3 regions of the Streptomyces sp. UG1 genome follow, and region 3 is predicted to be linked to each of the others. Evidence: predicted binding sites of a transcription regulator. Region 3 holds the regulator's gene; each other region holds the start of a gene.

Region 1 (9,546 bases), on a different contig from region 3:
AACGGGAGCTGTTCGAGCAGCGACCTGCGTGCCGCGTACTCGCCGCCCAGCGGCTGCACGAAGCCGGCCAGCTGCGGCCAGTGCATGTTCAGCAGCGGGCGCGCCATCAGCTCGGTGACCCGGCCGCCCTGGCCGGCGGCCCCGCCGAGCGGGCGGTCGTACATGCCCTTGACCAGATCGACCTCGGGGTTGGTGAGCAGCGGGCCCACGATGCCGGAGACGAAGTCGGAGGAGAACTCCTTCAGGTCGGCGTCGATGAAGCAGACGATGTCCCCACTCGTCACCAGCAGGGAGCGCCACAGCACCTCGCCCTTGCCGGGCACGGCCGGGATGCGCGGAAGGATCTCGTCCCGGTGCACCACGCTCGCGCCCGCCGCGGCGGCCACCTCGGAGGTGCGGTCGGTGGAACCCGAGTCGACGACGACAATCTCGTCCACCAGGGGGACCTGCTGCATGAGGTCATGACGGATGATCGCGACGATGTCGCCGACCGTCTCCTCCTCGTTGAGCGCGGGCAGCACCACGGAGACCGACTGGCCCGTACGCTGCTTCGCTGCCAGGATCTGGTGGAGCGGGCGGTCGACGGCGGACCAGGAGCGGGTGCGCAGCCAGCGCTCGGCTTCTTCCAGCACGTTCGGTGGCTCCTCACTGTTGTCTCGCGTTACGGACGGCTCTCTCAACTGTCCTGGCGTTCGGTTACAGTCTTGAACAACGCGGGTGACCATCGCATGTCCGGGGTCGTCCGCCGATTACAACCGCATACAGCTCATCCAGAGGGGCAGAGGGAAACGGCCCGATGAAGCCCCGGCAACCCTCCAGTCGGTTCTCGTAGATCAGCGTCGATCGTCACCGTTGATCGTCTTCGCGAGGCTCCCGGCTAGGGAAGGTGCCAAATCCGTCTCACGGCGAGATGCGTCGTGAGGAAGATGAGGAGAAAGGGCCTCGCCTCACATGGCTGTGCAGACTGCTGCAAGCACCACCGACTCCGTCAAGACCGTCGACCTCGGTCCCGCCGCGGCACTGTCCTGCCGCGAGTGCGGTCACCGGGTACCCCTCGGACCGGTCTTCGCCTGCGAGGAGTGTTTCGGCCCGCTGGAGATCGCGTACGACTTCTCGGCCTACGACACCGAGGAGCTGCGTAAGCGGATCGAGGCGGGTCCCGCGAACATCTGGCGCTACGCGCCGCTGCTGCCCGTCCCGGCCGACGTCGCCGACAAGCCGAACCTCAACCCCGGCTGGACCAAGCTCGTCAAGGCCGACAACCTCGCCCGTGAGCTGGGCGTGACCGGCGGCCTGTACGTCAAGGACGACTCCGGCAACCCGACGCACTCCTTCAAGGACCGGGTGGTCGCCCAGGCCCTGGAGGCCGCCCGCGCCTTCGGCTTCACCACGCTCTCCTGCTCCTCCACCGGCAACCTGGCCGGTGCGGTGGGCGCCGCCGCGGCCCGTGCGGGCTTCCGGTCCTGTGTGTTCATCCCGCACGACCTGGAGCAGGGCAAGGTCGTCATGGCCGCGATCTACGGCGGCGAGCTCGTCGGCATCGAGGGCAACTACGACGATGTGAACCGCTTCTGCTCCGAGCTGATCGGCGACCCGGCCGGTGAGGGCTGGGGCTTCGTCAACGTCAATCTGCGGCCGTACTACGCCGAGGGCTCCAAGACCCTGGCGTACGAGATCTGCGAGCAGCTCGGCTGGCGGCTCCCGGACCAGCTCGTCGTCCCGATCGCGTCCGGCTCGCAGCTCACGAAGATCGACAAGGGTCTGCAGGAGCTGATCAAGCTCGGGCTCGTCGAGGACAAGCCGTACAAGATCTTCGGTGCGCAGGCCGAGGGCTGCTCGCCGGTGTCGACGGCGTTCAAGGCCGGCCACGACGTGGTCCGCCCGCAGAAGCCGAACACCATCGCCAAGTCCCTCGCGATCGGCAACCCCGCCGACGGCCCGTACGTCCTCGACATCGCGCGCCGCACCGGCGGGTTCGTGGAGGACGTGACGGACGAGCAGGTCGTCGACGCGATCAAGCTGCTGTCGCGGACCGAGGGCGTCTTCGCCGAGACGGCGGGCGGCGTGACGGTGGGCGTGACGAAGAAGCTCATCGAGAACGGCGTCCTCGACCCCGCCAAGACCACCGTCGTCCTCAACACGGGCGACGGTCTCAAGACGCTGGACGCGGTGGCCGGTACAGGGCTCACCGCGACCATCCGTCCCAACCTTGAGTCGTTCCGAGAGGCTGGCCTCGCTTGACCTCCTCCTCGGAGTCCCGAGGAGTCCAGTGGTCACCCACTGGGCTTCCTGCTTCACTGCCGACTGCCCCCGGGACGAACCCAAGCCGAGGTCTTGCACCAGCTCCACAGGCCGAAACCGCCAGCCCGGCGGCCGAAACGCAAAGTAGTCTTATCGTCACCGGAGGTCAAATCGCATGAGCGTGACCGTTCGCATCCCCACCATCCTGCGCACCTACACGGGCGGCCGGGCCGAGGTCGCCGCCGAGGGTGCCACTCTCGCCGACGTCATCGCCGACCTGGAGAAGAACCACACCGGGATCGCCGCCCGGGTCCTCGACGACCAGGGCAAGCTGCGGCGGTTCGTGAATGTGTACGTCAACGACGACGACGTGCGGTTCGAGCAGGGGCTGGAGACGGCCACGCCGGACGGTGCGGGTGTCTCCATCATTCCGGCCGTCGCCGGCGGCTGACCGCGGCTGACCGAATGACCGATCATTACCGCCGGTAACTTCGGTCACCGAGAGTTCACAGAATTGCCTCCTCCGTGAGAGAAGCGGAGGGGGCAATTCTGTGTGGTTGAGCGAGGTACAGTTGGGGAACGCACCGCCGATCTCCGGGTCGGTGGCCCTTGATTTCTGCCGCACGTCCGACAAGAAGTAGCCAAAGTGTGCGGGTTTTTTGCGGCTTTCGTTCCTTTTGTCAGGTCCGACTTGACCTGAAGTCAGGGGAATTGTCCCCACATTCCCGACCGGTCGTGCCCGGATTTCTCGTCCGATTGACCTGTTGCAGACGGCAGTTGGGCAGATACATTCAGCCGCGGTCGACGCGTTCCGGCGCACGCCCCCGACCGATGGGGGGTGAGGTCTGACCCGGATCCGCGAAGTGTGGATCTGTGCAAGGGCCAGTAATAGGGGAGTTAGGCATGGCTCAGGGCACCGTCAAGTGGTTCAACGCGGAGAAGGGGTACGGCTTCATCGCGGTCGACGGTGGTGCGGATGTTTTCGTCCACTACAGCGCGATCCAGATGGACGGTTACCGCACCCTGGAGGAAGGTCAGCGGGTCGAGTTCGAGATCTCGCAGGGCCAGAAGGGGCCGCAGGCGGACATGGTCCGCGTGGCCGGCTGAAGCACGCGCCGACTGACTGCAGCGACGTTCTTCTTCGAAGGGCTCGTACCTCCCGGGGTGCGAGCCCTTCGCCATGCCCGGCGCCCGCCCGGCGCCCGCCCGATCCCCGAGAGCCGCTTGCACTCGCAGGGGGCGAGTGCTAATCATTGCGTTAGCACTCTGAAGGTGAGAGTGACAATGAAGGACCGGGTCGGTGAGGCCCGCAGGCCGGGTGGGGCAAGGAACCACAAGGCGTGCGAGCCGTCCGTCGCGGGCGCGGGCGCGGTCCGAAGGAATCACCCCCAGTCCTGGAGGGACCACTTCACATGGCCAAGATCATCGCGTTCGACGAGGAGGCGCGGCGCGGCCTCGAGCGCGGCATGAACCAGCTCGCGGACGCCGTGAAGGTGACGCTCGGCCCCAAGGGTCGCAACGTCGTCCTCGAGAAGAAGTGGGGCGCCCCCACGATCACCAACGATGGTGTCTCCATCGCCAAGGAGATCGAGCTCGAGGACCCGTACGAGAAGATCGGCGCCGAGCTGGTCAAGGAAGTCGCCAAGAAGACGGACGACGTCGCCGGTGACGGTACGACCACCGCGACCGTCCTCGCCCAGGCCCTGGTCAAGGAAGGCCTGCGCAACGTAGCCGCCGGCGCCAACCCGATGGCCCTCAAGCGCGGTATCGAGAAGGCCGTCGAGGCCGTCTCCGCCGCCCTGCTCGAGCAGGCGAAGGACGTCGAGACCAAGGAGCAGATCGCCTCCACGGCCTCCATCTCCGCCGCCGACACCCAGATCGGCGAGCTGATCGCCGAGGCGATGGACAAGGTCGGCAAGGAAGGCGTCATCACCGTCGAGGAGTCCCAGACCTTCGGTCTGGAGCTGGAGCTCACCGAGGGTATGCGCTTCGACAAGGGCTACATCTCGGCGTACTTCGCCACCGACATGGAGCGTATGGAGGCGTCCCTCGACGACCCGTACATCCTGATCGCCAACTCCAAGATCTCCGCGGTCAAGGACCTGCTCCCGCTCCTGGAGAAGGTCATGCAGTCGGGCAAGCCGCTGCTGATCATCGCCGAGGACGTCGAGGGCGAGGCCCTGTCGACCCTGGTCGTCAACAAGATCCGCGGCACCTTCAAGTCCGTCGCCGTCAAGGCCCCGGGCTTCGGTGACCGCCGCAAGGCCATGCTCGGCGACATCGCCATCCTCACGGGCGGCGAGGTCATCTCCGAGGAGGTCGGCCTCAAGCTGGAGAACGCGACCCTGGACCTCCTGGGCCGCGCCCGCAAGGTCGTCATCACCAAGGACGAGACCACCATCGTCGACGGCGCCGGCTCCACCGACCAGGTGCAGGGCCGCGTGAACCAGATCCGCGCCGAGATCGAGAACAGCGACTCGGACTACGACCGCGAGAAGCTCCAGGAGCGCCTGGCCAAGCTCGCGGGCGGCGTCGCGGTCATCAAGGCCGGTGCCGCCACCGAGGTGGAGCTCAAGGAGCGCAAGCACCGCATCGAGGACGCCGTGCGCAACGCCAAGGCGGCCGTCGAGGAGGGCATCGTCGCCGGTGGTGGCGTGGCCCTGCTGCAGGCCTCCGGCGTCTTCGAGAAGCTGGAGCTGGAGGGTGACGAGGCGACCGGCGCCGCGGCCGTCAAGCTCGCCCTCGAGGCCCCGCTGAAGCAGATCGCCGTCAACGCCGGCCTCGAGGGCGGCGTCGTGGTGGAGAAGGTCCGCAACCTCACCCCGGGTCACGGCCTGAACGCCGCGTCCGGCGAGTACGTCGACCTGGTCGCCGAGGGCATCATCGACCCGGCGAAGGTGACCCGTTCCGCGCTGCAGAACGCCGCCTCCATCGCCGCGCTGTTCCTCACCACCGAGGCCGTCATCGCCGACAAGCCGGAGAAGGCCGCCGCGGCCGCTCCGGGCGGCATGCCGGGCGGTGACATGGACTTCTGAGCCTCCTCGTAGAGATACGCAGAGATACAGGAGGCTCGGACGCGGTCCGTCCAGTGCCGAGGGCGGCACTCCCTGGAGACAGGGGTGCCGCCCTCGGGCGTGTCCGGGGTCACAGGCGGGTGCCCGCTCGGATGTGGAATGCGTGACACCACCCGCACAGTTGCTTAAGAAGTTGCAACAATGCGCACGCACATACCACCCGGTCAGTCGACCCCGTTCCCAAGGAGCCCTCCACGTGACCGTCACCGAGCCCGCCGCCTCCCGCGCGGCCCACGTCCTGTCCCGGCCGACCCCGATCAACGGCCTCACCGTGCCCAACCGCATCGTGATGGCGCCGATGACGCGCATGTTCTCGCCGGGCGGCGTCCCCGGTGCGGACGTGGTGTCGTACTACGCGCGCCGGGCCGCCGCCGGCGTGGGGCTGATCGTGACCGAGGGGACGTACGTCGGGCACGAGTCGGCCGGGCAGAGTGACCGGGTGCCCCGGTTCCACGGCGAGGAGCAGCTCGCCGGGTGGGCGAAGGTCGCCGAGAGCGTGCATGCGGCGGGCGGGACCATCGTGCCGCAGCTCTGGCACATCGGCATGGTGCGCAAGCAGGGTCAGCCGCCGTTCGCCGAGGCCCCGGCCGTCGGCCCCTCCGGCCTGCGCATCGGCGAGAACGAGCCCACCGGCAGGGCCATGACCCAGCGCGACCTGGACGACGTCATCGGCGCCTTCGCCGAGGCCGCTGCGGACGCCGAGCGGATCGGGTTCGACGGCGTGGAGATCCACGGCGCCCACGGCTACCTCGTCGACCAGTTCCTGTGGGCGGGCACGAACCGCCGCACGGACGCCTACGGCGGTGACCCGGTCGCCCGTACGAAGTTCGCGGCGGAGATCGTGGCTGCCGTACGCGAGAAGGTCTCGCCGTCCTTCCCGGTCATCTTCCGCTACTCGCAGTGGAAGCAGGAGGCTTACGACGCCCGCCTCGCCGAGACCCCCGAGGAGCTGGAGGCCGTCCTCGCCCCGCTCGCCGCGGCCGGCGTCGACGCCTTCCACGCCTCCACCCGCCGCTACTGGGTCCCGGAGTTCGACGGCTCCGACCTCAACCTCGCCGGCTGGACGAAGAAGCTGACCGGCAGGCCCACCATCACCGTCGGCTCGGTCGGCCTGGACGGCGAGTTCCTGGGCGCGTTCGCCGGCCAGGGCTCCGAGGTCAAGGGCATCGACGACCTGCTGGACCGCCTGGAGGCCGAGGAGTTCGACTTCGTCGCCGTCGGCCGGGCGCTGCTCCAGGACCCCGAGTGGGCGGCGAAGGTGCTGCAGGGCCGCTTCGGCGAGCTGGCGGCGTATGACGCGGGCTCGCTGAAGACCCTGAGCTGACGTCTGCTTGGTCGCCCCCGTTGCGGGGGCGTCTTTCATTCCGGGACGGCGGGCGACCGCGGCCGGGGAGCCGGTGACGGAGGAGGCGGCGGAACCGGCGGGGGCCACGGCCAAGTAAAGGTCGGCTACAGGTTGCCCATTGGCTCGATGTCGACCTTCACCGGCGTTCCCCACACTCGCAGCACCTCGTAGTCGGTGAACTCGTGCACGAGCCGGTAGGCCATGGCGGGACGCGGACCGCGACGCTGGGCGGCGAGATACAGCTCGGCCTCCCGGCGGTCGCGGCGCGGTGTGCCGCAGAGCTGCCACTCCTGCCCGTTCCACAGCTCGGGCAGCCAGCGCTGCTGGGGCTGGGGGCGGTCGCCCCGGACGCCGTAGCGGGAGGGGGTGGTCTCGGTGGTGCGCGGGGGTACGGGACCGCCGTTGTACTCGGCGCGACGGGCTGCCCGGCGACGGGTTTCGCAGAGCAGGCAGAGGTCGTGGGCGTTCTCGTCGACCGGGCCGTTCGGGTGCTCCGGGCAGCGGGTGGTGGGGGCGGCGGTGGTGACGCTCTCGTCGAGGAGGTCGAGGGCGCGCCGGAGGTCGGCCTTGACCTCGTGGAGTTTGGCGTCGGGGGTGTCGGCGGTGAGGGACTCGCCGTGCTCGCCGAGGAGGCGGAGGGCTCGGCCGAGGGCGGTTAGGTGGGCGTGGTTCATGGGGGTGGCTCCGGGGCTTTGTGAGGGCCTGGTCAGGTGTTACGGCCGACCTTCAGCATGCACATGGAGATCCTCTGCCTCCCATCGCGCCATGAACTCGTCGTGGGACAGCGCCGGACCTGAAGGAGCAGCTTGACGAGTGCGCGCTTCGGCGATGTCGGCTTCGTCGAGCAGGTGCTGCGGCTTTTCCAGTGGGTTCATCTGGCTACTCCGTCAGGTCGGTGGGTCATTGCGCGTAGTCCTTGAGCTTCTCGGTGTCGAGGGTGATGTTCACGGGGGAGGGGAGCTCGACGGGCGCGCCCCAGGGGTAGGAGGGGGACTGCTGGTAGCGGCCTTCCTTGGGCTCGCTGTAGACCGTGATCGTGTTGCTGTCGCGGTCGATGAGGAGGTAGACGGGGATGTCGGCGCCCGCGTAACCGATGGGCTTGTCGACGCGGTCGCGTTGGTCGGTGTCGCGGTCGTGAGAAGTGATCTCTACGGCCATGAGGACTCCGTCCGTCTTGGACCACTCGCCGTCTCCCCTGAAGTGGTCAACCGGTACGAGAGTCCCGTCCGTGCGAGCGCGGCCCTTGCGGTAGGCCTCGGCCTTGACTCCGGACTCGGGCACAAGATCCAGGTCAGGGCGATGCTGCATGCACTGACGCAACAGCCACATGAAGATCGAGCGGTGGTTGCCGTCCGGCATGGCCTTGACTACTACCTTTCCGTTGATGAACTCAAGCCGCACGGTTTCCGGAGCGGCGGCGGCCAGCTCCTCGAATTCGTCGACGTCAAGTGGGCCGTGCCGGATGCAAAGCCTCCCGCCGAGGAACTCCAACCTGTTGCGCAGCTCCCGCGGAGCCCTGCGGACGAGTTCCTCGAAGTCTTCGACGGACATCTGCGGGCGTTCAGCGGTGTCAGGGGTCATGGCGTCGCCTCCTTCCTCCCATCGTGCACCGGAGTGGTGTCGGCGGACCGTAGGAGCAGTCATGCGGGTGTCCTTTCTTGTCGTCGTTGGGACATTGCGGCACGGATCTGTGCCGCATGTGTATGGATTGCGGAGGCTTGGAGGGGCGCGGGGTAGCGGTCGGGAGCGCGTTCGCCACGGCACGCGCCGCAGAGGCCTCCTGGTAGGGCCTCCGGGCGGCCGGGTACTCGGCACTTCGCGCACTCCAGGATGCGGAGTGGTGGACGGGCCGGGGCGGGTTCCGGGGGGAGCTTGGTGGTGAGGCGGCGGTGGATCAGGGCCGCCGGGTGGTGGACCGGGGTGGGCAGGCCGGTGGTCAGGGCGCGGAGTACGTCAGTGTCGGTGGCGCCCCGGTCGTACCAGGCGACGACCAGGGGCGCGAGGGCCGCACAGTCGGCGGCCGACAGCGACAGCGCGGGGGTCTCGCGGCCGAGGGCGGCCAGGAGTACGTAGGCCCTCGAGCGGGTCGGGCGCGGGCGGTCCGGTGGTTCCGTCGGCTCCTGCGGTGCGTCGCCCCTCGTGAACGCCGCCCACCAGGCGTCGTCACGTGCGGTACGGGAGAACCACGATCGGGTGATCCAGCGAGCGCCGCCCGAGTCGGAGGTCAGGTGCTCGCGTCCTCGTCGCAAGTGGCCTGCCCGCTGGAGGTTGTTGAGGGCCGTGCGCAGGGCGCACTGTCCGTACGGGAGGTGCTTGGCCAGCGTCTTTACGGAGATGTCGGCGCCGTCGGGGAGGCGGTCGATGTACGCGGCGATGGCGGCTTCGCGGGGTGGGAGGTGGGCGAAGTCGTGGTTCGTGCGGGGGAGTTGGTCGGGCGCGGACCGTTTCCCGTAACCCGGATTGGCCATGGGGTGCGGGGAGGCGTGCGCGGGCAGGGAGGCAGCACTAAGATTGGCGTCAGCCATGGGATCGAACTTCCTCTTCGATCTCGTCGGTTAAGCCCCCGCAGGTGTTGCTAGCACCTGGCGGGGGCTGTTCGTTATGCGGGCACGCTAGACGACCATCACTGTGCGTGGCAAGCCGAACGCGTCAAGTCAACTCGCCGGGTGGGAGGGTGGGTTGGGACCCTCCACCCGTTCCTTGAAAAGAGGGCTCGGGGCTGGCCGCTTGAGCTTCGGGGCGTCAGATCGCCCAGTAGTCGCGGTCCGGCAGTTCGATCCAGTGGTCCGGCGGGCCGACCACCGCGCGGGCGTCGGTCGGGCGCAGACCGGCGTACGCGAGCGAATAGGCCACCGCCTGGTGGCAGTAGACGTACGAGAACAGGAC
Region 2 (9,546 bases), on a different contig from region 3:
AGGCGTCGTTCGACAACGCCCTGGCGATACCGCCGCTGGCCGAGTCGACCGTCGACGAGGACGGCACGCGCGTCTTCGACCTGCGGATGCGCGCGGGTGAGACGGAGTTCGAGGACGGGGTGAAGACCCCGACATGGGGGTTCAACGGCTCCTATCTCGGCCCGACGCTCCGTGCGACGCGCGGCGAGAAGGTCCGCGTGCGCATAGCGAACGGACTGGACGAGGCATCCGGCGTGCACTGGCACGGCATGCACCTGCCCGCGCGGGTGGACGGCGGCCCGCACCAGATGATCGCCGCCGGCGGCACCTGGACCCCGCACTGGACCGTGGACCAGCCGGCCGCGACGCTCTGGTACCATCCGCACCCGCACGGTGCGACCGAACGGCATGTGCGCAAGGGCCTGGCCGGCATGTTCATCCTCGACGACGAGAAGTCCGGGGAACTCGCCCTGCCGAAGCGGTACGGCGTCGACGACCTTCCCGTCATCGTGCAGGACGTGCGCTTCGACGGCGCGAAGCTCGACGGCGGCCGCAGGATGATGCAGAACGTGGGTTTCCTCGGCGACCGGACGATGGTCAACGGCACGCTGCGCCCCTACCGGGAGGTCGGCGACGAGCTCATACGGCTGCGGCTGCTCAACGCCTCGACCGCACGGACGTACGCCTTCGGTTTCCCGGACGACCGCGCCTTCTCCCTGATAGCCACGGACGGGGGTCTGCTGGAGCGGCCGGAGTCCATGGACCGTGTCCAACTGTCACCGGGTGAGCGCGCCGAGATCGTCGTGCAGATGCGGGCGGGTGAGCGCGTGATGCTGCGCAGCTTCCCGCAGGACAACTACGGGGACGGCTGGCAGCGGCGGTTCGGCGGCGGCGACGACTCCTTCGACGTGCTGGAGCTGCGGGCGGCCGAAGCGCTGCGCCCTTCACCCGCGATACCGGCCGCGCTGGGCGAGTCGGAGACGCCGGACGGCACGGATGCGGTGCGTGGGCGGCACTTCGATCTGAAGCGGTCCGGTATCAACGGGCGGGCGATGGACATGGGCCGCGTCGACGAGACGGTCACGCGGGGGACGACGGAGGTGTGGACGGTCCGCAACGGCAACGGCATGCCGCACAACTTCCATGTGCACGATGTGCAGTTCCGGGTGCTGGAGGTGGACGGTCAGGCGCCGCCGGCCGCGCTGCGCGGTCCGAAGGACACGGTGTTCGTGCCGCACGGGACGACCGTGAAGCTGGCGCTGCACTTCACCGGGCCCGCGGATCCGGAGTCGCCGTACATGTATCACTGTCATCTGCTGTACCACGAGGACGAAGGAATGATGGGCCAGTTCGTGGTGGTCGACAAGGGGCAGCGGGCGTCGGGGCACCGGCACGGCTGAGCGGGGAGCGGAAGCATCCGGTCCGGGTCACTAATCTTGCGCCATGACAACGGCATTGATTACGGGATCGACCGCGGGGATCGGCGCCGCGTTCGCACGGCGGCTGGCCGCCGACGGGCACGACCTCGTCCTGGTGGCCCGGGACACCAAGCGGCTGCGCGAGCAGGCGACCGAGCTGCACGACCGGCACGGCATCGAGGCCGAGGTGCTGACCGCGGACCTCGCTCAGGACACCGGCATCGAGTCGGTCGCCGCCCGCCTGGGCGAGCGCCGGAACCCCGTCGACCTGCTGATCAACAACGCCGGCTTCGGCAACAAGGGCCGTTATCTCGATGTCTCCATGGCCGACGAGCTGAAGATGCTCAAGGTGCACTGCGAGGCGGTGCTGCGCCTGACGTCGGCGGCTGTGGAGGCGATGCGGGAGCGGGGGCGCGGGGGTGTCGTCAACGTGGCGTCGGTCGCCGCCTTCGTGCCGCGCGGGACGTACGGCGCGTCCAAGGCGTGGGTCGTGCAGTTCACGCAGGGGGCGGCGCGGGATCTGGCCGGGAGCGGGGTGCGGCTGATGGCGCTGTGCCCCGGGTTCGTGCGGACCGAGTTCCATGAGCGGGCCGGGATGGGGACGGACAACATTCCGGGGTGGATGTGGCTGGACGCCGACAAGCTGGTGGCGGCGGCGCTCGGGGATCTGGCGCGGGGGAAGGTGGTGTCGATTCCGGACCCTCGGTACAAGGTGCTGCTGGGGGCGGCGAAGTTGATGCCTCGGGGGATGCTCGGTGGGATCAGCTCGAGGACGGGGCGGAAGTACGGGCCGCAGTGAGCCGAGCGGAGGAACAAGCAGTCCGAACGCCATAAAATCTTGCATGTCGGTCGTATCGGACTCGGGCGTCGGGAGGTGCCCCATGACCTTCGTGCAGCTCATCGATTGCAGGACCAGCCGTTTCGACGAGATGAACCGGCTGATGGACAGGTGGGTCGAGCAGACCAAGGGGAAGCGGACGGCGACGCACGACATCATCGGGAGCGATCGGTCCGACGCGTCGCACTTCATCGAGATCGTGGAGTTCCCGTCGTACGAGGAGGCGATGCGCAACTCCCATCTCCCCGAGACCGACCGGATCTTCCAGGAGATGGTCGCGCTCTGCGACGAGACACCGACGTTCACGGACCTGGACGTGATGCGGGACGAGCAGTTGTACGACGCCTCCGCGCGCAGGTTCTTCGAGACGCTGGGCGGCAAGGGCGAGCTGCCGCCGCTCAACGATCTGCTCGTGGAGGACTACCACGACCACGATCCGTCCAACCCGCAGGACGCCATCGGCATGGACGCGATCAGGCGCGAGGCCGAGATGTGGCGCAGCGCGTTCGACTTCTCGTTCACGATCGAGGACCAGGTCGCCCAGGGTGACCGGGTGTGCACCCGGTGGACGTGGAACGGGACGCACAAGGGCGACTTCCTCGGGATCGCCGCCACCGGCAAGAAGGTCTCCATGACCGGGACGACCATCCATCGGTTCATCCCGGAGGGGAAGATCGCCGAGGGGTGGTGGCAGTACGACCGGCTCGGGCTGATGGCTCAGCTCGGGGCCCTGGAGGGGCTGGAGCGGTAGCCCGGCGGCAACGGCGAAGGCCCGGCACCCCAAGGGTGCCGGGCCTCAGTGCTGACGTACGTCAGTGGGCGTGCCCGTGGCCGTGGCCACCGGCGGCCGCCGGCTCCTCCTCTTCCTTCTTCTCGACGACCAGGGTCTCGGTCGTGAGCAGCAGGGAGGCGATGGAGGCGGCGTTCTCCAGGGCGGAGCGGGTGACCTTGACCGGGTCGATGACGCCGGCCTTGACCAGGTCGCCGTACTCGCCGGTCGCGGCGTTGTAGCCGTTGCCCTTGTCGAGCTCGGCCACCTTGGAGACGATCACGTAGCCCTCGAGGCCGGCGTTCTCGGCGATCCAGCGCAGCGGCTCGACGGCGGCGCGGCGGACGACCGCGACACCCGTGGCCTCGTCGCCGGACTTGCCGAGGTTGCCCTCCAGGACCTTCACCGCGTGGACGAGCGCGGAGCCACCACCGGAGACGATGCCCTCCTCGACCGCGGCGCGGGTCGCGGAGATGGCGTCCTCCAGACGGTGCTTCTTCTCCTTCAGCTCCACCTCGGTGGCGGCGCCGACCTTGATCACGCACACGCCGCCGGCCAGCTTCGCCAGGCGCTCCTGGAGCTTCTCCCGGTCCCAGTCGGAGTCGGTGTTCTCGATCTCGGCCTTGATCTGGGCGACGCGGCCCTGGACGTCGTCGGCCTTGCCGGCGCCGTCGACGATGGTCGTGTCGTCCTTGGTGACCGTGACGCGGCGGGCGGTGCCCAGCACGTCCAGACCGGCCTGGTCGAGCTTGAGGCCGACCTCCTCGGAGATGACCGTGGCGCCGGTGAGGACCGCCATGTCCTGCAGCATCGCCTTGCGGCGGTCGCCGAAGCCGGGGGCCTTGACCGCGACCGCGTTGAAGGTGCCGCGGATCTTGTTGACGACCAGGGTCGACAGGGCCTCGCCCTCGACGTCCTCGGCGATGATCAGCAGCGGCTTGGAGGAGCCGGCCTGGATGACCTTCTCGAGCAGCGGCAGCAGGTCCTGGATGGAGGAGATCTTGCCCTGGTTGATGAGGATGTACGGGTCGTCGAGGACGGCTTCCATACGCTCCTGGTCGGACACCATGTACGGCGACAGGTAGCCCTTGTCGAAGGCCATGCCCTCGGTGAAGTCCAGCTCCAGACCGAAGGTGTTGGACTCCTCGACGGTGATGACACCGTCCTTGCCGACCTTGTCCATCGCCTCGGCGATCAGCTCGCCGACCTGCTGGTCCTGGGCGGACAGCGCGGCCACGGCGGCGATGTCGGACTTCTCGTCGATCGGGCGGGCGGAGGCCAGCAGGTCCTCGGAGACGGCCGCGACGGCGGCGTCGATGCCCTTCTTGAGCGCGGCCGGGGAGGCGCCCGCGGCGACGTTCTTCAGGCCCTCGCGGACCAGCGCCTGGGCGAGCACGGTGGCGGTGGTCGTACCGTCACCCGCGATGTCGTTGGTCTTGGTCGCCACCTCCTTCACCAGCTGGGCGCCGAGGTTCTCGTACGGGTCCTCGACCTCGACCTCGCGGGCGATGGTGACGCCGTCGTTGGTGATGGTGGGCGCGCCGAACTTCTTGTCGATGACGACGTTGCGGCCCTTGGGGCCGATCGTCACCTTGACCGTGTCGGCCAGCTTGTTGACGCCGCGCTCGAGGGCGCGACGGGCGTCCTCGTCGAACTTCAGGATCTTCGCCATGACAGCGGGAGCCCTCTCGGAATCTGTGGGTTCAAAAAGACACTGCGCCCCGGGCGCCCGGCTTCTTTGACTGGTCGCGGGGGCCAGGGGCGCAGCTCAAAAACTCTGAGGTGGTCTTACTTCTCGATGATCGCGAGCACGTCGCGAGCCGAGAGGACGAGGTACTCCTCGCCGTTGTACTTCACCTCGGTGCCGCCGTACTTGCTGTACAGCACGATGTCGCCGGTCTTGACGTCGAGCGGCAGGCGCTCGCCGTTCTCGAAGCGGCCCGGGCCCACGGCCAGGACGACGCCCTCCTGGGGCTTCTCCTTGGCGGTGTCCGGGATGACCAGGCCAGAGGCCGTGGTCTGCTCGGCGTCCAGCGGCTGGACCACGATGCGGTCCTCGAGCGGCTTGATGGCAACCTTGGAGCTGGCGGTCGTCACGATCCGACCTCCCCCTTCGGAGATCTCACGGGGTTAACTGTCTGAGGTGGCGACCAGGTCGATCCGTCGTCGCGGGTGCCGGACCTGCCCGTCGCGTGGTTGGCACTCTCATCTGCCGAGTGCCAGAGCCGAGACTATGACCGCGATTAGCACTCGGTCAAGCGGACTGCTAATTCACTGCGCGTCCGCTGCGCTCGCCGAGCCGGCCCGCGCCGGAAATTCCCCTCAGACGTAATCCTCCAACCGGCCCACCGTCAGCCCCCGCCCCTGGATCTCCCGAAGCAACCTCGTCGTCCGCTCCCGCAGGCTCAGTCCGGTCGGCTCGCTCGACGGGACGGAGATGATGTCGCCGGCGCGCAGTCGGCGGGGGCCCTTCGCGTACGTCAGTTCGCCGTCGCCCTCCACCGCCGCCCGCCACAGCACGACCGCCGTCACGCCGCAGTGGGCCGCGGCGCGGAGCGTGGTGGTGTCGTACGTGCCGTAGGGCGGGCGGAAGAGGCGGGGGCGTACGCCGAAACGGGCGCGGAGTTTGCTCTGCTGGCCGCAGATCTCGGCGCGCTGGCCGGCGTACGGCAGACCGCGCAGGGCGGCGTGGTCGAGGGTGTGGTTCTGGATCGACGCGCCGACCGCGCGCAGCCGCGCGAAGTGGCCGTAGCCCGGGCCGACGACGCTGTCCGTGAGGAACATGCTGACGGGCAGCCGTAGCTCTCGGACCATGTCGACGAAGCGGGGGTCCTTCTCGGCGCCGTCGTCGTAGGTGAGGAAGACGACCTTGTCGCGGGTGGGGACGCGGTGCACGACCGGCAGCGGAGTGCCGGCCGGGCGCGCCGGCCTGCGGGCCGGCGGGGACGGCGGCGCGGGCAGCGGGTCGGTCAGGCCCCAGTGGCGGTACGGCTGGGAGGTGTGCGTCGGGTTCTTCGCCGAGCGCGCCGCATGCCCGCCCGGTCCGCCGCGCGGGTCGGGCGGACCGGCGCACCCGGCGAGCAGGGCGGACGCCAGGGCCGTGGCCGCCAGCGCCCGCGCCCCGGGCGCCGACCTCACAGGTAGTCCTCCAGCCGGGCCACCGCGTACCCCTCGGCCGTCACCTTGTTCAGGAACCGGCGGATCATGTCGGGCATTGTGCCCTTCCAGTCGTCCCGGCCCCGGAAATGAGTGAGCACGATGTCACCCGGTCGGATCTTCCGGTCCCACTCGCGGTAGTCCCAGCGGTCGACGAAGACCTCCTCGTTCCACAGCGGGACGTACTTGATGCCGCAGGACTTCGCGGCACGCAGGGTGTCCCGGTTGTAGTTGCCGAAGGGCGGGCGGAACAGCAGCGGGCGTTTGCCGTAGCGCTCCTCGATGACCTCCTGCATGCCGCAGATCTCGATCTGCTGGCGGCGGTAGGACAGGGCCGGGAGGTAGGGGTGGTGGAGGGTGTGGTTGTTCAGGACCACGCCGCCGCGCTGCATCCGCCCGAAGTAGCCGTAGTCCTCCTTGATCAGGTAGTTGCTGAGGAAGGCGGTGTAGGGCACCTGCAGGTCGTCCATCATCCGCAGGAACGCCGGGTCCTTCTCGGCGCCGTCGTCGATGGTGAGGAAGACGACCCGCTGTCTGGTCGGGATGGTCGTGAAGACGGGGGGCAGGCCGAGTTCCCGGTGGCCGGCGACCTCGAAGCCCTTGCGGGTGGTGATCTGCGGCTTCTTGGCCGGGGGTGGCGGGGGTGTGAGCGGTACGCCGTCCAGGCGCCAGCGTCTGGCGGCGGCGATCCGGGCGGCGCGGGCCTCGTGGGCGGAGCGGAACTTCCTGGCCGGTGGTTCCGGGGTGACGCCCGGGGGCGGTGCCTTGAGGGGGTGACGGCCGGGGGTGGGGCCCTCGGCCTCGGTCGCGCCGCCGGGCCCGGAGCCGGCCACTCCGCCCTGCGCGCAGCCGGAGGCGATGGCCGCGACGGCGAGCACGGTGAGGACGCCGTGAACGCGCGCACGCAGGACGGTGCGCCGGCGATACCGCACTGCCGCCGCCCCATTTCCGATCATTTTGTCATTTTGTACTACTAGTCGCATGGAGCCGGATCCTGGCAGGCCACCGCCCCGAAGCCGGGCCGACACCGCCGCAGCAGGCGAACCATCCACCGACTGGCCGACAATGACCCGGTGAACGACGACCTCGGCTCCCTGACCTCCCTCCGCACCCCCGAGGGCCGCGCCCTCCTCGACGCCGTCCGGGACACCGACCCCGCCGACGAGCTGGCCGTCGCCACCAGGCTGCGCCGCGAGCACCCCGCCGAGCTGGTGTCGGCGGCGCTCGGGCAGGCGCGGCTGCGGCAGCGGGCGGCGGCGAAGTTCGGGGCGGCGGACGCGGGGCGGATGTTCTTCACGCCGCACGGGGTGGAGCAGTCGACGCGGGCGAGTGTCGCGACGTACCGGGCGGAGCGCCTGCGGGATCTGGGCGTCACCTCGGTCGCCGACCTGTGCTGCGGGATCGGGGGCGACGCGATCGCGTTGGCGCGGGCCGGGATCCGGGTGCTGGCGGTGGACCGGGATCCGGTGACCGCGGCGGTGGCGCGGGCGAACATGGCGGGCCTCGGGCTCGCCGACCTCGTCGAGGTGCGGGAGGCGGATGTCACCGAGGTGGACACCGCCGGCTGCGACGCCGTGTTCGTCGATCCCGCCCGGCGGGGCGGCCGCGGCAGGATCTTCGATCCCGAGGCGTACTCGCCGCCGCTGTCGTGGGCCGTGGAGGCCGCCCGCAAGGCGCCGCGCGCCGCGCTGAAGATCGCGCCCGGGATCCCCCACGAGGCGATCCCGGACGACGCCGAGGCCGAGTGGATCTCGGACGGCGGGGACGTGAAGGAGGCGGTGCTGTGGTTCGGCACCGATCCCGGCGCGGTGCGGGCCACCCTGCTGCCTGGCCCGCGCTCACTGCTCTCGCGCGGCCTCCCCGACCCGCAGGTCCGGCCCGTCGGGCGGTACTTGTACGAGCCCGACGGCGCCGTCATCCGCGCCCATCTGGTCGCCGAGGTCGCCGACCGGCTGGACGGCGGGCTGATCGACGCGACGATCGCGTACGTCACGGCGGACGAGCTGCGGGCGACGGAGTACGCGACGGCCTACGAGATCACCGACCAACTCCCCTTCAACGTCAAGAAGCTGAAGGCGCTGCTGCGGGAGCGGGAGGTGGGTGTCCTCACCGTCAAGAAACGGGGCTCCGCCGTCGAGCCGGAGGAGCTGCGCAGGAAGGTCAAGCCGCAGGGGCCGGGCTCGGCGACGGTGTTTCTGACCCGGGTGGCGGGGGCGCCGACGATGCTGGTCGGGCGGCCCGCGTAGTCACGCCCCCTCGGCCGCCGCCGCCCGCTTCAGCAGCAGCTCCCGCTCCCGCTCGTTGCGGGTCAGCGCCGCCGCCCGCTCGAACTCCGCGCGCGCCTGCGCCGTACGGCCGAGGCGCAGCAGCAGGTCGCCGCGCACGCTCGGCAGCAAGTGGTAGTCCCGCAGGGCCGGTTCGGCGGCGATCGCGTCGACGATCTCCAGGGCCGGCCCCGGGCCCTCGGCCATCGACACGGCGACCGCGCGGTTCAGCTCGACCACCGGGGAGGGGGACCGGGCGGCCAGGAGGCCGTACAGCGTCGCGATGGCCTTCCAGTCGGTCTCCTCGTACGTGTACGCGTGCGCGTGGCAGGCGGCGATCGCGGCCTGGAGGGCGTACGGGCCGGGGGCGCCCGTGGCCGTGGCGTCGGCGCGGGACAGGGCCGTGATGCCGCGGGCGATGAGCATGCGGTTCCAGCGGCTGCGGTTCTGGTCCTTGAGGAGGACCGGTTCGCCGGACGGGCCGGTGCGGGCCGCCGTGCGGGAGGCCTGGAACTCCAGCAGGGCCGTCAGGCCGTGCACCTCCGGCTCCTTCGGCATCAGTCCCGACAGCACGCGGGCCAGGCGCAGCGCGTCCTCGCACAGGGCCGGGCGCAGCAGGTCGTCGCCGGCCGTGGCGGCGTAACCCTCGTTGAAGATCAGGTAGATGACGTCGAGGACCGAGCCGAGGCGGGCCTCGCGGTCGGGGCCGTACGGGACCTCGAAGGCGACGTTCCTGGCGGCGAGCGTGCGCTTGGCGCGGACGATGCGCTGGGCGACGGTCGCCTCCGGCACCAGGAACGCACGGGCGATCTCCGGTGTGCTCAGGCCGCCGAGCAGGCGCAGGGTGAGCGCGATGCGGGCCTGCGGCGAGAGCACCGGGTGGCAGGTGGTGAAGACCAGGCGGAGCAGGTCGTCGTCGATGTCGTCGGGGTCGGAGGGCTCCTCAGGGGGTGCCGTCGTCTCCAGGTCGCGGCCGATCTCGGCGAGCTTGCGGGCGTAGTTCTCGCGGCGGCGGATCAGGTCCACGGCACGGTGCTTGGCGGCGGCCATGAGCCAGGCGCCGGGGTTGTCCGGGACGCCGTCGCGCGGCCACTGCTCCAGGGCTGCGACCAGCGCGTCCTG
Region 3 (9,546 bases):
GGCGCTCGGCGCCCGCCAGGCGCACGGCACCGCGCTCGCCTACCGCCTGGTCGCCGGCGGCCATCCGCTGGGCACCCTCGTCATCGGGCGGGCCGACCTCGTGCGCTTCCCCGACGAGGTCACCGGACTCGTCGAGGACCTCAGCCGCCGGGTGGCCCTCGCCATCGGCGCGGCCCGCCAGTACGCCCGCCAGGCCACCATCAGCCGGGTCCTGCAACGCGGACTGCTGCCCGGCGCCGTCGCGGAGATCCCCGGGGTGGCCAGCGCCCTCGTCTACGAGCCGTACGACAAGGGCGGCCCGAGCGGCGACTTCTACGACCTGTTCCCGGCCGGCGACGGCCGCTGGTGCTTCGCCATCGGGGACGTCCAGGGCAAGGGCCCGGAAGCCGCGGTGGTGATCGGCATCGCCCGGCCCTGGCTGCGGCTGCTCGCCCGCGAGGGCTACCGCGTCGCCGACGTCCTCGACCGCCTCAACCAGCTCCTCCTCGACGACGCCACCGAGGCCGCCGACGCCGCCGCCCGCGCCCTGGCCGGCCCGGCGGCCCCCGGCGACGGCCCGCAGACCCGCTTCCTCTCCCTGCTCTACGGCGAACTGACCCCCTTCGACGGCGGCATCCGCTGCACCCTCGCCTCCGCCGGCCACCCCCTGCCGCTGCTGCTCGGCGAGGACGGCGAGGTCCACACGGCCGCGCAGCCGCAGACCCTCCTCGGGGTCGTCGAGGACGTGACGTACACCAGCGAGACCTTCGAGCTGCGCTCCGGCGACACCCTGCTGTGCGTGACGGACGGGGTGACGGAGCGGCGCAGCGGCTCCCGCCAGTTCGACGACGGCGACGGCCTCGCGGCGGCGCTCGCCGGGTGCGCGGGCCTGAACGCCCAGCTCATCGCGGAACGCATCCGCAGGCTGGTGCACGAGTTCGGCGGGCGTCCGCCCGAGGACGACCTGGCGCTGCTGGTGCTGCAGGCCGAGTGACCCGCGAGGTATGGGACGAGGTACGGGATGAGGTACGGGACAATAGAACCCATGCCCTCCGCACTCCCCGACGGCGAGCCCGTCCCGGCCGACGGCGCGCTCCCGCCGACCGCGCTCGCCGGCGCGGCCGACCGCCCCCTCGGCTTCTACCTGCACGTCCCGTACTGCGCGACCCGCTGCGGCTACTGCGACTTCAACACCTACACGGCGACCGAGCTGCGCGGCACGGGCGGGGTGCTGGCGTCCCGCGACAACTACGCCGAGACGCTGATCGACGAGATCCGCCTGGCGCGCAAGGTCCTCGGCGACGATCCGCGCCCGGTCCGCACGGTCTTCGTCGGCGGCGGTACGCCGACGCTGCTGGCCGCCGACGATCTCGTACGGATGCTGGGGGCGATCCGTGACGAGTTCTCACTGGCGCCGGACGCGGAGATCACGACGGAGGCGAACCCGGAGTCGGTGGACCCGGAATATCTCTCCACACTGCGGGACGGTGGCTTCAACCGGATCTCCTTCGGCATGCAGAGCGCCAAGCGGCATGTGCTGAAGGTCCTGGACCGCACCCACACACCGGGACGTCCACAGGCGTGCGTTGCGGAGGCCCGCGCGGCGGGCTTCGAGCACGTGAACCTGGACCTGATCTACGGCACCCCGGGCGAGTCGGACGACGACTGGCGGACCTCGCTCCAGGCGGCGATCGGCGCCGGTCCCGACCACATCAGCGCGTACGCCCTGATCGTCGAGGAGGGCACCCAGCTCGCCCGCCGCATCCGCCGGGGCGAGGTCCCGATGACCGACGACGACGTCCACGCCGACCGGTACCTGATCGCGGAGTCGGTGCTGGCCGAGGCGGGCTTCGACTGGTACGAGGTCTCCAACTGGGCGACCTCGCAGGCGGGGCGGTGCCTGCACAACGAGCTGTACTGGCGGGGCGCCGACTGGTGGGGCGCGGGTCCGGGAGCCCACTCGCACGTGGGCGGGGTGCGCTGGTGGAACGTGAAGCATCCGGGCGCGTACGCGGCGGCGCTGGCGGCGGGGCGGTCGCCGGGGGCGGGGCGGGAGCTGCTGTCGGAGGAGGACCGGAGGGTCGAGCGGATCCTGCTGGAGCTGCGGTTGCGGGAGGGGGTGCGGCTGGAGTTGCTGCGGGAGGAGGGGCTGGCGGCTTCTCGACGGGCGCTGGGGGAGGGGTTGCTGGAGGCCGGGCCGTACGAGGAGGGGCGCGCGGTGCTGACGCTTCGGGGGCGGTTGCTGGCGGATGCGGTGGTCAGGGATTTGGTGGATTGATCACTCGGGCGAGTGAATCGGTGCGGAACGACGGTTCGGTCCCTAACCTGGTTCGTAGGCTGCCGCCGTAAGCACACGGTGGCGGAAAACCGGAGGACTGCGGAGATGACCGCTGTGGACGACCGACCGATGGCCACCGGCATCGTGAAGATCTTCGAGAACCTTGAGGTTCCCGACGGCTTCAAAGTGGAGCTCCTCCGGGGGGAAATCGTGATGATGGCGGGGCCGGACGTGGTCCACAACTACATCGTGGAGACGGTCCAGGACCAGATTCCCCGGCGGCGCTGGAGCCGACTTCAGACTCAGGACATCGCGATGCTCCAAGAGACCAGTGAGCCGCAGCCGGACCTTGTGGTGATCGAGCGCGGCGCTGGTCCGGACCACGGGAGGCTGATGCCGTCCGAGGTCATCACCATGTTGGTGGAGGTCGTCTCCAAGACCAGTGTTCACCGCGACTACGGGGTGAAGCGCTCGATCTACGCGGCGGCAAAGGTGCCCTCCTATCTGATCATCGACCCCGTCATGGCCCAGGTTGTTCTCCTGACCGAGCCCACGGGCAGCGGCGAGGACGCGGACTATCGACGGCAGCGCATCACCAAGTTCGGAGATCTCACGCCCTTGGAACCCCTCGGAATCGAGCTGGACACCAGCGAGTTCGGTACCTACCAGGGCGTCAGGCCCCACCGCTTTCCGTAACGAAGTCGATCAGCTCCTCCACCCGCCCCAACAACTCCGGCTCAAGGTCCCTGTAAGACCCCACCCGCCCCAGAATCGCCTGCCACACCGCCCCGGTGTTCTCCGACGGCCACCCCAGCGCCCGGCACACCCCCGTCTTCCAGTCCTGCCCGCGCGGCACCCGCGGCCACGCCTCGATGCCCAGCGACGACGGCTTCACCGCCTCCCAGATGTCGATGTACGGGTGGCCCACCACCAGGGCGTGCTCGCTGGTCACCGACTCGGCGATGCGCCACTCCTTCGTGCCCGGCACCAAGTGGTCCACCAGGACCCCCAGCCGCGCATCGGGACCCGGCGCGAAGTCCGCCACGATCGACGGCAGGTCGTCGACGCCCTCCAGGTACTCCACCACCACGCCCTCGATGCGCAGGTCGTCGCCCCACACCTTCTCGACCAGCTCGGCGTCGTGGCGGCCCTCCACGTAGATCCGGCCGGCGCGGGCCACGCGCGCGCGTGCGCCGGGGACGGCCACCGAACCGGATGCCGTACGGGTGGGACGTACCGGAGCCGCGCCCGACGGCCGGACCAGGGTCACCGCCTTGCCCTCCAGCAGGAACCCGCGCGGCTCCAGCGGGAACACCCGGTGCTTGCCGAAGCGGTCCTCCAGGGTCACCGTGCCGGCCTCGCAGCGGATCACCGCGCCGCAGAACCCCGTGCCGGGCTCCTCGACGACCAGGCCGGGCTCCGCCGGTACCTCGGGGACGGGCTTGGGCTTCTTCCAGGGCGGGGTCAGGTCCGGGGAGTACTGGCGCATTCGGACGACGATAGGAGAAGCGCGCCCGCGGTCACTGCGACACGCCGAATCTGGACGCCAGCTCCTCGCGCTGGCGTCGTACGAACGCCGCGTCCACCACCGCTCCGTGACCGGGCACGTACAGCGCGTCCTCGCCGCCCAGGTCCAGCAGGCGGTCCAGGGCGGCCGGCCAGTGCGACGGTACGGCGTCGGGGCCCGCCTGGGGTTCGCCGGACTCCTCCACGAGGTCCCCGCAGAAGACGACCTCGGGGTCGCCCGGCACCAGCACGACCAGGTCGTGAGCCGTGTGCGCCGGGCCCACGTTCGCCAGCAGGACCTGCCGGCCGCCGCCCAGGTCGAGGGTCCACTCGCCGCTGACCTGGTGGTGGGGGCTGACCAGGGCGTCCACCGCCTCCTCCGCCGCCGTCGGGTCCAGGCCCTCGCGCACCGCCTCCCCGCGCAGCTCGTCGCGCGCGTGCCGGCCCTCCAGCACCGTGTCCATGCCCACCGGGCCGTACACCTCCGCCCCCGCGAAGGCGGCCGCGCCGAAGACGTGATCGAAATGGGGATGCGTCAGCGCGAGATGAGTCACACGGCGACCCGAGAGCCACTGCGCCTGTGTACGCAGCCTCGCGCCCTCCGCGAGGCTCGACCCGGCGTCCACGACCAGCGCGGTGCCGTCCCCGACGACCAGCCCCGCCGTGCAGTCCCAGCCCGGAAGCCGGCACCGCCCCACCCCGGCCGCCAGCCGCTCCCACCCGAGCTCTTCCCAAGTCACCGTCATACGGCGACGCTAGCTGGGACACCACCGTCGGGCACGGCGGTGCTGCCCGGCCTTGCCCGGGGTGTACCCCACCGCCGTACACTGGCCGGGGACGGCTGGCACTCGGATGGACAGAGTGCCAGGAAACGCGCCAAGGGGAACGAGTTCTGGAGGTGTGCGCGGGATGCTGAGTGAACGCAGGCTTCAGGTACTGCGCGCCATCGTCCAGGACTACGTCGGGACCGAGGAGCCGGTCGGCTCGAAGGCCCTGACCGAGCGGCACAACCTCGGTGTCTCCCCGGCCACCGTGCGCAACGACATGGCGGCCCTGGAGGACGAGGGCTTCATCGCCCAGCCGCACACCAGCGCCGGGCGCATCCCGACCGACAAGGGCTACCGGCTGTTCGTCGACAAGCTCGCCGCCGTCAAGCCGATGACCCCGCCCGAGCGGCGCGCCATCCAGAACTTCCTCGACGGCGCCGTGGACCTCGATGACGTGGTGGCGCGGACCGTGCGGCTGCTCGCGCAGCTCACCCGGCAGGTCGCCGTCGTGCAGTACCCGTCCCTGACCCGGTCCACCGTCCGCCATGTCGAGCTGCTCTCGCTCGCGCCCGCGCGCGTGATGCTCGTACTGATCACGGACACCGGCCGGGTCGAGCAGCGGATGGTCGACTGCCCGGCGCCCTTCGGCGAGGCCTCCCTCGCGGATCTGCGCGCACGGCTCAACAGCAAGGTCGCGGGGCGGCGCTTCACCGATGTGCCGCGCCTCGTCGAGGACCTCGCCGAGGCCTTCGACGTCGAGGACCGCGGCACCGTCTCGACCGTGCTCTCCACCCTCCTGGAGACGCTCGTCGAGGAGAACGAGGAGCGGCTGATGATCGGCGGCACCGCCAATCTCACCCGCTTCGGGCATGACTTCCCCCTCACCATCCGGCCTGTCCTGGAGGCGCTGGAGGAGCAGGTCGTGCTCCTCAAGTTGCTTGGTGAGGCCGGGGATTCGGGCATGACCGTGCGCATCGGGCACGAGAACGCCTACGAAGGACTCAACTCCACGTCCGTCGTGTCGGTGGGCTACGGTTCGGGCGGCGAGGCAGTCGCCAAGCTCGGCGTGGTCGGACCGACCCGCATGGATTACCCGGGAACGATGGGAGCGGTACGCGCAGTGGCACGTTACGTCGGACAGATCCTGGCGGAGTCGTAAGTGGCCACGGACTACTACGCCGTGCTCGGCGTGCGTCGCGACGCGTCGCAGGAAGAGATCAAGAAGGCCTTCCGGCGGCTCGCGCGCGAGCTGCACCCGGACGTCAACCCGGATCCGAAGACCCAGGAGCGGTTCAAGGAGATCAACGCCGCCTACGAGGTGTTGTCGGATCCGCAGAAGAAGCAGGTCTACGACCTCGGCGGCGACCCGCTCTCGCAGCAGGGCGCCGGTGGCGGCGCGGGCGGCTTCGGGGCCGGTGGGTTCGGGAACTTCTCGGACATCATGGACGCGTTCTTCGGTACGGCGTCCCAGCGCGGACCGCGCTCGCGCACCCGGCGCGGCCAGGACGCGATGATCCGGCTGGAGGTCGAACTCGACGAGGCGGCCTTCGGCACGACGAAGGACATCCAGGTCGACACGGCCGTCGTCTGCAACACCTGCAACGGTGAGGGGGCCGCGCCCGGCACCTCCGCGCAGACGTGTGACATGTGCCGCGGTCGCGGTGAGGTGTCGCAGGTGACGCGGTCCTTCCTGGGCCAGGTCATGACCTCGCGGCCGTGCCCGCAGTGCCAGGGCTTCGGGACCGTGGTGCCCACGCCGTGCCCCGAGTGCGCCGGCGACGGGCGGGTACGCTCCCGTCGCACCCTGACCGTCAAGATCCCGGCCGGTGTCGACAACGGCACGCGGATCCAGCTCGCCGGTGAGGGCGAGGTCGGGCCCGGTGGCGGTCCCGCCGGTGACCTGTACGTAGAGATCCATGAGCTGCCCCACCCGACCTTCCAGCGGCGTGGCGACGATCTGCACTGCACGGTGACGATCCCGATGACGGCGGCGGCGCTCGGCACGAAGGTCCCGCTGGAGACCCTGGACGGCCTGGAGGAGGTCGACATCCGCCCGGGCACCCAGTCCGGCCAGTCGATCCCGCTGCACGGCCGGGGCGTCACCCACCTGCGCGGCGGCGGCCGGGGCGATCTCGTCGTCCACGTCGAGGTCACGACCCCGACCAAGCTGGACCCCGAGCAGGAGCGCCTGCTGCGCGAGCTGGCCAAGCTGCGCGGCGAGGAGCGTCCGCAGGGGCAGTTCCAGCCGGGGCAGCAAGGGTTGTTCTCCAGGCTGAAGGACGCGTTCAACGGGCGCTGACCGTGGGTGGGGGTCGCTCGCCGTAGCCGGGGGCTGCGCCCCCGGACCCCCGCTTCGGCCCTGAACGGGCCTCGTCCTCAAACGCCGGACGGGCTGATTGTTGCTGGCACATACCAAGCGGTGCACCCGATTCGGACTTGTTCGGAGGACGTGACAACATGCCGTCATGTCCTCCGCACTGACCGATCTCTTCCCCCATCCGATCGTGCAGGCCCCCATGGCAGGCGGCGTCTCCGTGCCGCAGCTCGCCGCCGCGGTGTCCGACTCCGGTGGGCTGGGGTTTCTCGCTGCCGGGTACAAGACCGCCGACGGGATGTACCAGGAGATCAAGCAGTTGCGAGGGCTGACCCAGCGTCCCTTCGGCGTCAACCTGTTCATGCCGCAGCCCGAGCACGCCGACGCCGCCGCCGTCGATGTCTACTCACACCAACTGGCCGGTGAGGCCGCCTGGTACGAGGTCGAGCTGGGGGACCCCGACAGCGGACGCGACGACGGCTACGACGCCAAGCTCGCCGTACTGCTCGACAACCCGGTGCCGGTGGTCTCCTTCCACTTCGGCGTGCCCAGCGGCGACGTCCTGGAGTCCCTGCGCCGCGCCGGCACCGTCACCCTCGTCACCGCCACCACCCCGGACGAGGCCCTCGCCGTGCAGCGGGCCGGCGCCGACGCGGTGATCGTGCAGGGCGTCGAGGCCGGCGGCCACCAGGGCACCCATCGTGACAACCCCGAGAACGAGGGCGCCGGCATCGGACTGCTCTCCCTCGTCGCCCAGGTCCGCGAGACCGTGAGCCTGCCGCTCGTCGCCGCCGGCGGCATCATGCGCGGCAGCCAGATCGCCGCCGCCCTCGCGGCCGGTGCCAGCGCCGCCCAGCTCGGCACCGCCTTCCTCGCCACCCAGGAGTCCGGCGCCAACGCCCTGCACAAGCAGGCGCTGACCAACCCCCTGTTCGTACGGACCGAGCTGACCCGCGCCTTCTCCGGTCGCCCCGCGCGCGGCCTCGTCAACCGCTTCATGCGCGAGCACGGGCCGTACGCCCCCGCCGCCTACCCCGAGATCCACCACCTCACCTCGCCGCTGCGCAAGAAGGCCGCCGCCTCCGGCGACCCGCAGGGCATGGCCCTGTGGGCGGGGCAGGGGCACCGCATGGCCCGCGAGCTGCCCGCCGGGCAACTGGTGGAGGTGCTGGCCGCCGAACTGGACGCGGCCCTGACAGCGTTGTCGGCGTTCCCGCGAGGCGGTGCCGGCCGATGACCGCGCCGGTCTTCGTCGTCGAGTCGCTGGACGGGACCATCGGTTCCGCCGGCGGCGAGTACGTGCTCGACGGGCCCGAGGGGCGGCACGCCGTCTCGGTGAAGCGGCTGCGGCCCGGCGAGGACGTCGTCCTGACCGACGGGCACGGGCGCTGGGCCGAGGGTGTCGTCAAGGCGGCCGAGGGCAAGGACCGGCTCGTGGTGGAGCTCGGCGCCGTGGCCGAGGAACCGGAGGAGCGGCCCCGTATCACCGTCGTCCAAGCGCTTCCCAAGGGCGACCGCGGCGAGCTCGCCGTCGAGACCATGACCGAGACCGGCGTCGACGCGATCGTGCCGTGGGCGGCCGCCCGGTGCATCACGCAGTGGAAGGGCGAGCGGGGCGCCAAGGCCCTCGGCAAGTGGCGGGCCACCGCGCGCGAGGCCGGCAAGCAGTCGCGCCGGGTGCGCTTCCCCGAGGTCGCGGAGGCGGCGACGACCAAGCAGGTCGCGGCGCTGCTCGCGCGGGCCGACTTCGCCGCCGTACTGCACGAGGAACGCGACTACGGCAGCGAGCCGCTGGCGACGGCCGAGCTGCCCGCCGAGGGCGAGATCGTACTCGTCGTCGGCCCCGAGGGCGGGGTGTCCCCCGAGGAGCTGGCCCTCTTCGAGGAGGCGGGGGCGAAGGCGTACCGTCTGGGCCGTACCGTCCTGCGCACCTCCACCGCCGGAACCGCGGCGACGGCACTGCTCCTCGGCCGCACCGGCCGCTGGTCCTGATCCGGGGAGGGACGTCCGCCGTGGAACTCGCCCAAGTGAGACTGCTGGTCAGTGACTTCGCCGCCTGTTACCGCTTCTACGCCGACGTCCTCGGCCTCAAGCCGCAGTCCGGCGCGACCGAAGGGCCGTACGAGAAGTTCAGCCCCGCCACCGGCTCGGCGGGCATCGCCCTGCAGGACCGGGCGATGATGGCCGAGGTGCTGGGCGAACTCGGCGACGACGCCAGCGGCCACCGCTCACTGGTCGTGCTGCGGGTGGACGACCTGGACGCCTACTGCGCGCAGATCACCGAACGCGGCGCCACCCTCCTGCACGGCCCCGCCCCCATGACCGACCGCATGCGCGTCGCCCACCTCAAGGACCCGGAGGGCAACCTGGTGGAGCTGCAGGAGTGGCTGCTGCTGCGCACCTGAGCCGGGGCCGGGTCCTGGGGCACCTGTGACGTGCGAGCGCCGGGTGTGGCCGTATGTGCTCTACCGCGGTGGCCGGGACAGTGGCAGGCTGCCCTCTCATGGGGGCTTTCAGGAGGGTTTGGGGCCGCTCGGGGCGGCGCGCGCGTGGGGTGCGGGTGGCCGGTGCGGCGGGCGTGGCGGTGCTCGCCGTCGGCGGGGTGGCGGCCTGCGATCCCGGTGGGCTGAACACCGCGACCGTGGCGTTCACGACCGACCAGACCGTGACCGCCGAGCTGGAGCGGCAGAAGGCCGACGTGC

The links. The regulator HrcA, encoded in region 3, represses chaperone genes, less so after heat shock. The targets are predictions, from matches to a motif close to TTNGCACTCNGNNNNNCNGAGTGCNAA.
Region 1: a site for HrcA is predicted at 3,500-3,526, ahead of groL (chaperonin GroEL). Genes of this name have one in related genera too.
Region 2: a site for HrcA is predicted at 5,248-5,274, ahead of groES (co-chaperone GroES). Genes of this name have one in related genera too.

Annotation. Positions count from the first base shown of each region.
Region 1 covers NZ_JBNGGG010000049.1:74,419-83,964, forward strand. Annotated here, with positions in the region: gene ACP4J3_RS41670 (glucosyl-3-phosphoglycerate synthase) at 1-632, opposite strand, end outside; SAM riboswitch class I at 764-933, shown strand; gene thrC (threonine synthase) at 952-2,241, shown strand; gene ACP4J3_RS41680 (ubiquitin-like small modifier protein 1) at 2,417-2,692, shown strand; gene ACP4J3_RS41685 (cold-shock protein) at 3,145-3,348, shown strand; gene groL (chaperonin GroEL) at 3,654-5,276, shown strand; gene ACP4J3_RS41695 (NADH:flavin oxidoreductase) at 5,512-6,639, shown strand; gene ACP4J3_RS41700 (hypothetical protein) at 6,765-7,334, opposite strand; gene ACP4J3_RS41705 (hypothetical protein) at 7,374-7,535, opposite strand; gene ACP4J3_RS41710 (Uma2 family endonuclease) at 7,561-8,241, opposite strand; gene ACP4J3_RS41715 (hypothetical protein) at 8,301-9,185, opposite strand; gene ACP4J3_RS41720 (ankyrin repeat domain-containing protein) at 9,403-9,546, opposite strand, start outside.
Region 2 covers NZ_JBNGGG010000005.1:206,659-216,204, reverse strand. Annotated here, with positions in the region: gene ACP4J3_RS07950 (multicopper oxidase family protein) at 1-1,379, shown strand, start outside; gene ACP4J3_RS07945 (SDR family NAD(P)-dependent oxidoreductase) at 1,423-2,196, shown strand; gene ACP4J3_RS07940 (ester cyclase) at 2,279-2,986, shown strand; gene groL (chaperonin GroEL) at 3,048-4,676, opposite strand; gene groES (co-chaperone GroES) at 4,793-5,101, opposite strand; gene ACP4J3_RS07925 (polysaccharide deacetylase family protein) at 5,327-6,142, opposite strand; gene ACP4J3_RS07920 (polysaccharide deacetylase family protein) at 6,139-7,143, opposite strand; gene ACP4J3_RS07915 (class I SAM-dependent methyltransferase) at 7,234-8,406, shown strand; gene ACP4J3_RS07910 (RNA polymerase sigma factor) at 8,407-9,546, opposite strand, start outside.
Region 3 covers NZ_JBNGGG010000044.1:67,815-77,360, forward strand. Annotated here, with positions in the region: gene ACP4J3_RS39155 (SpoIIE family protein phosphatase) at 1-973, shown strand, start outside; gene hemW (radical SAM family heme chaperone HemW) at 1,025-2,257, shown strand; gene ACP4J3_RS39165 (Uma2 family endonuclease) at 2,363-2,953, shown strand; gene ACP4J3_RS39170 (DUF3097 domain-containing protein) at 2,931-3,746, opposite strand; gene ACP4J3_RS39175 (MBL fold metallo-hydrolase) at 3,778-4,509, opposite strand; gene hrcA (heat-inducible transcriptional repressor HrcA) at 4,673-5,689, shown strand; gene dnaJ (molecular chaperone DnaJ) at 5,690-6,829, shown strand; gene ACP4J3_RS39190 (nitronate monooxygenase) at 6,996-8,081, shown strand; gene ACP4J3_RS39195 (16S rRNA (uracil(1498)-N(3))-methyltransferase) at 8,078-8,836, shown strand; gene ACP4J3_RS39200 (VOC family protein) at 8,857-9,249, shown strand; gene ACP4J3_RS39205 (hypothetical protein) at 9,348-9,546, shown strand, end outside.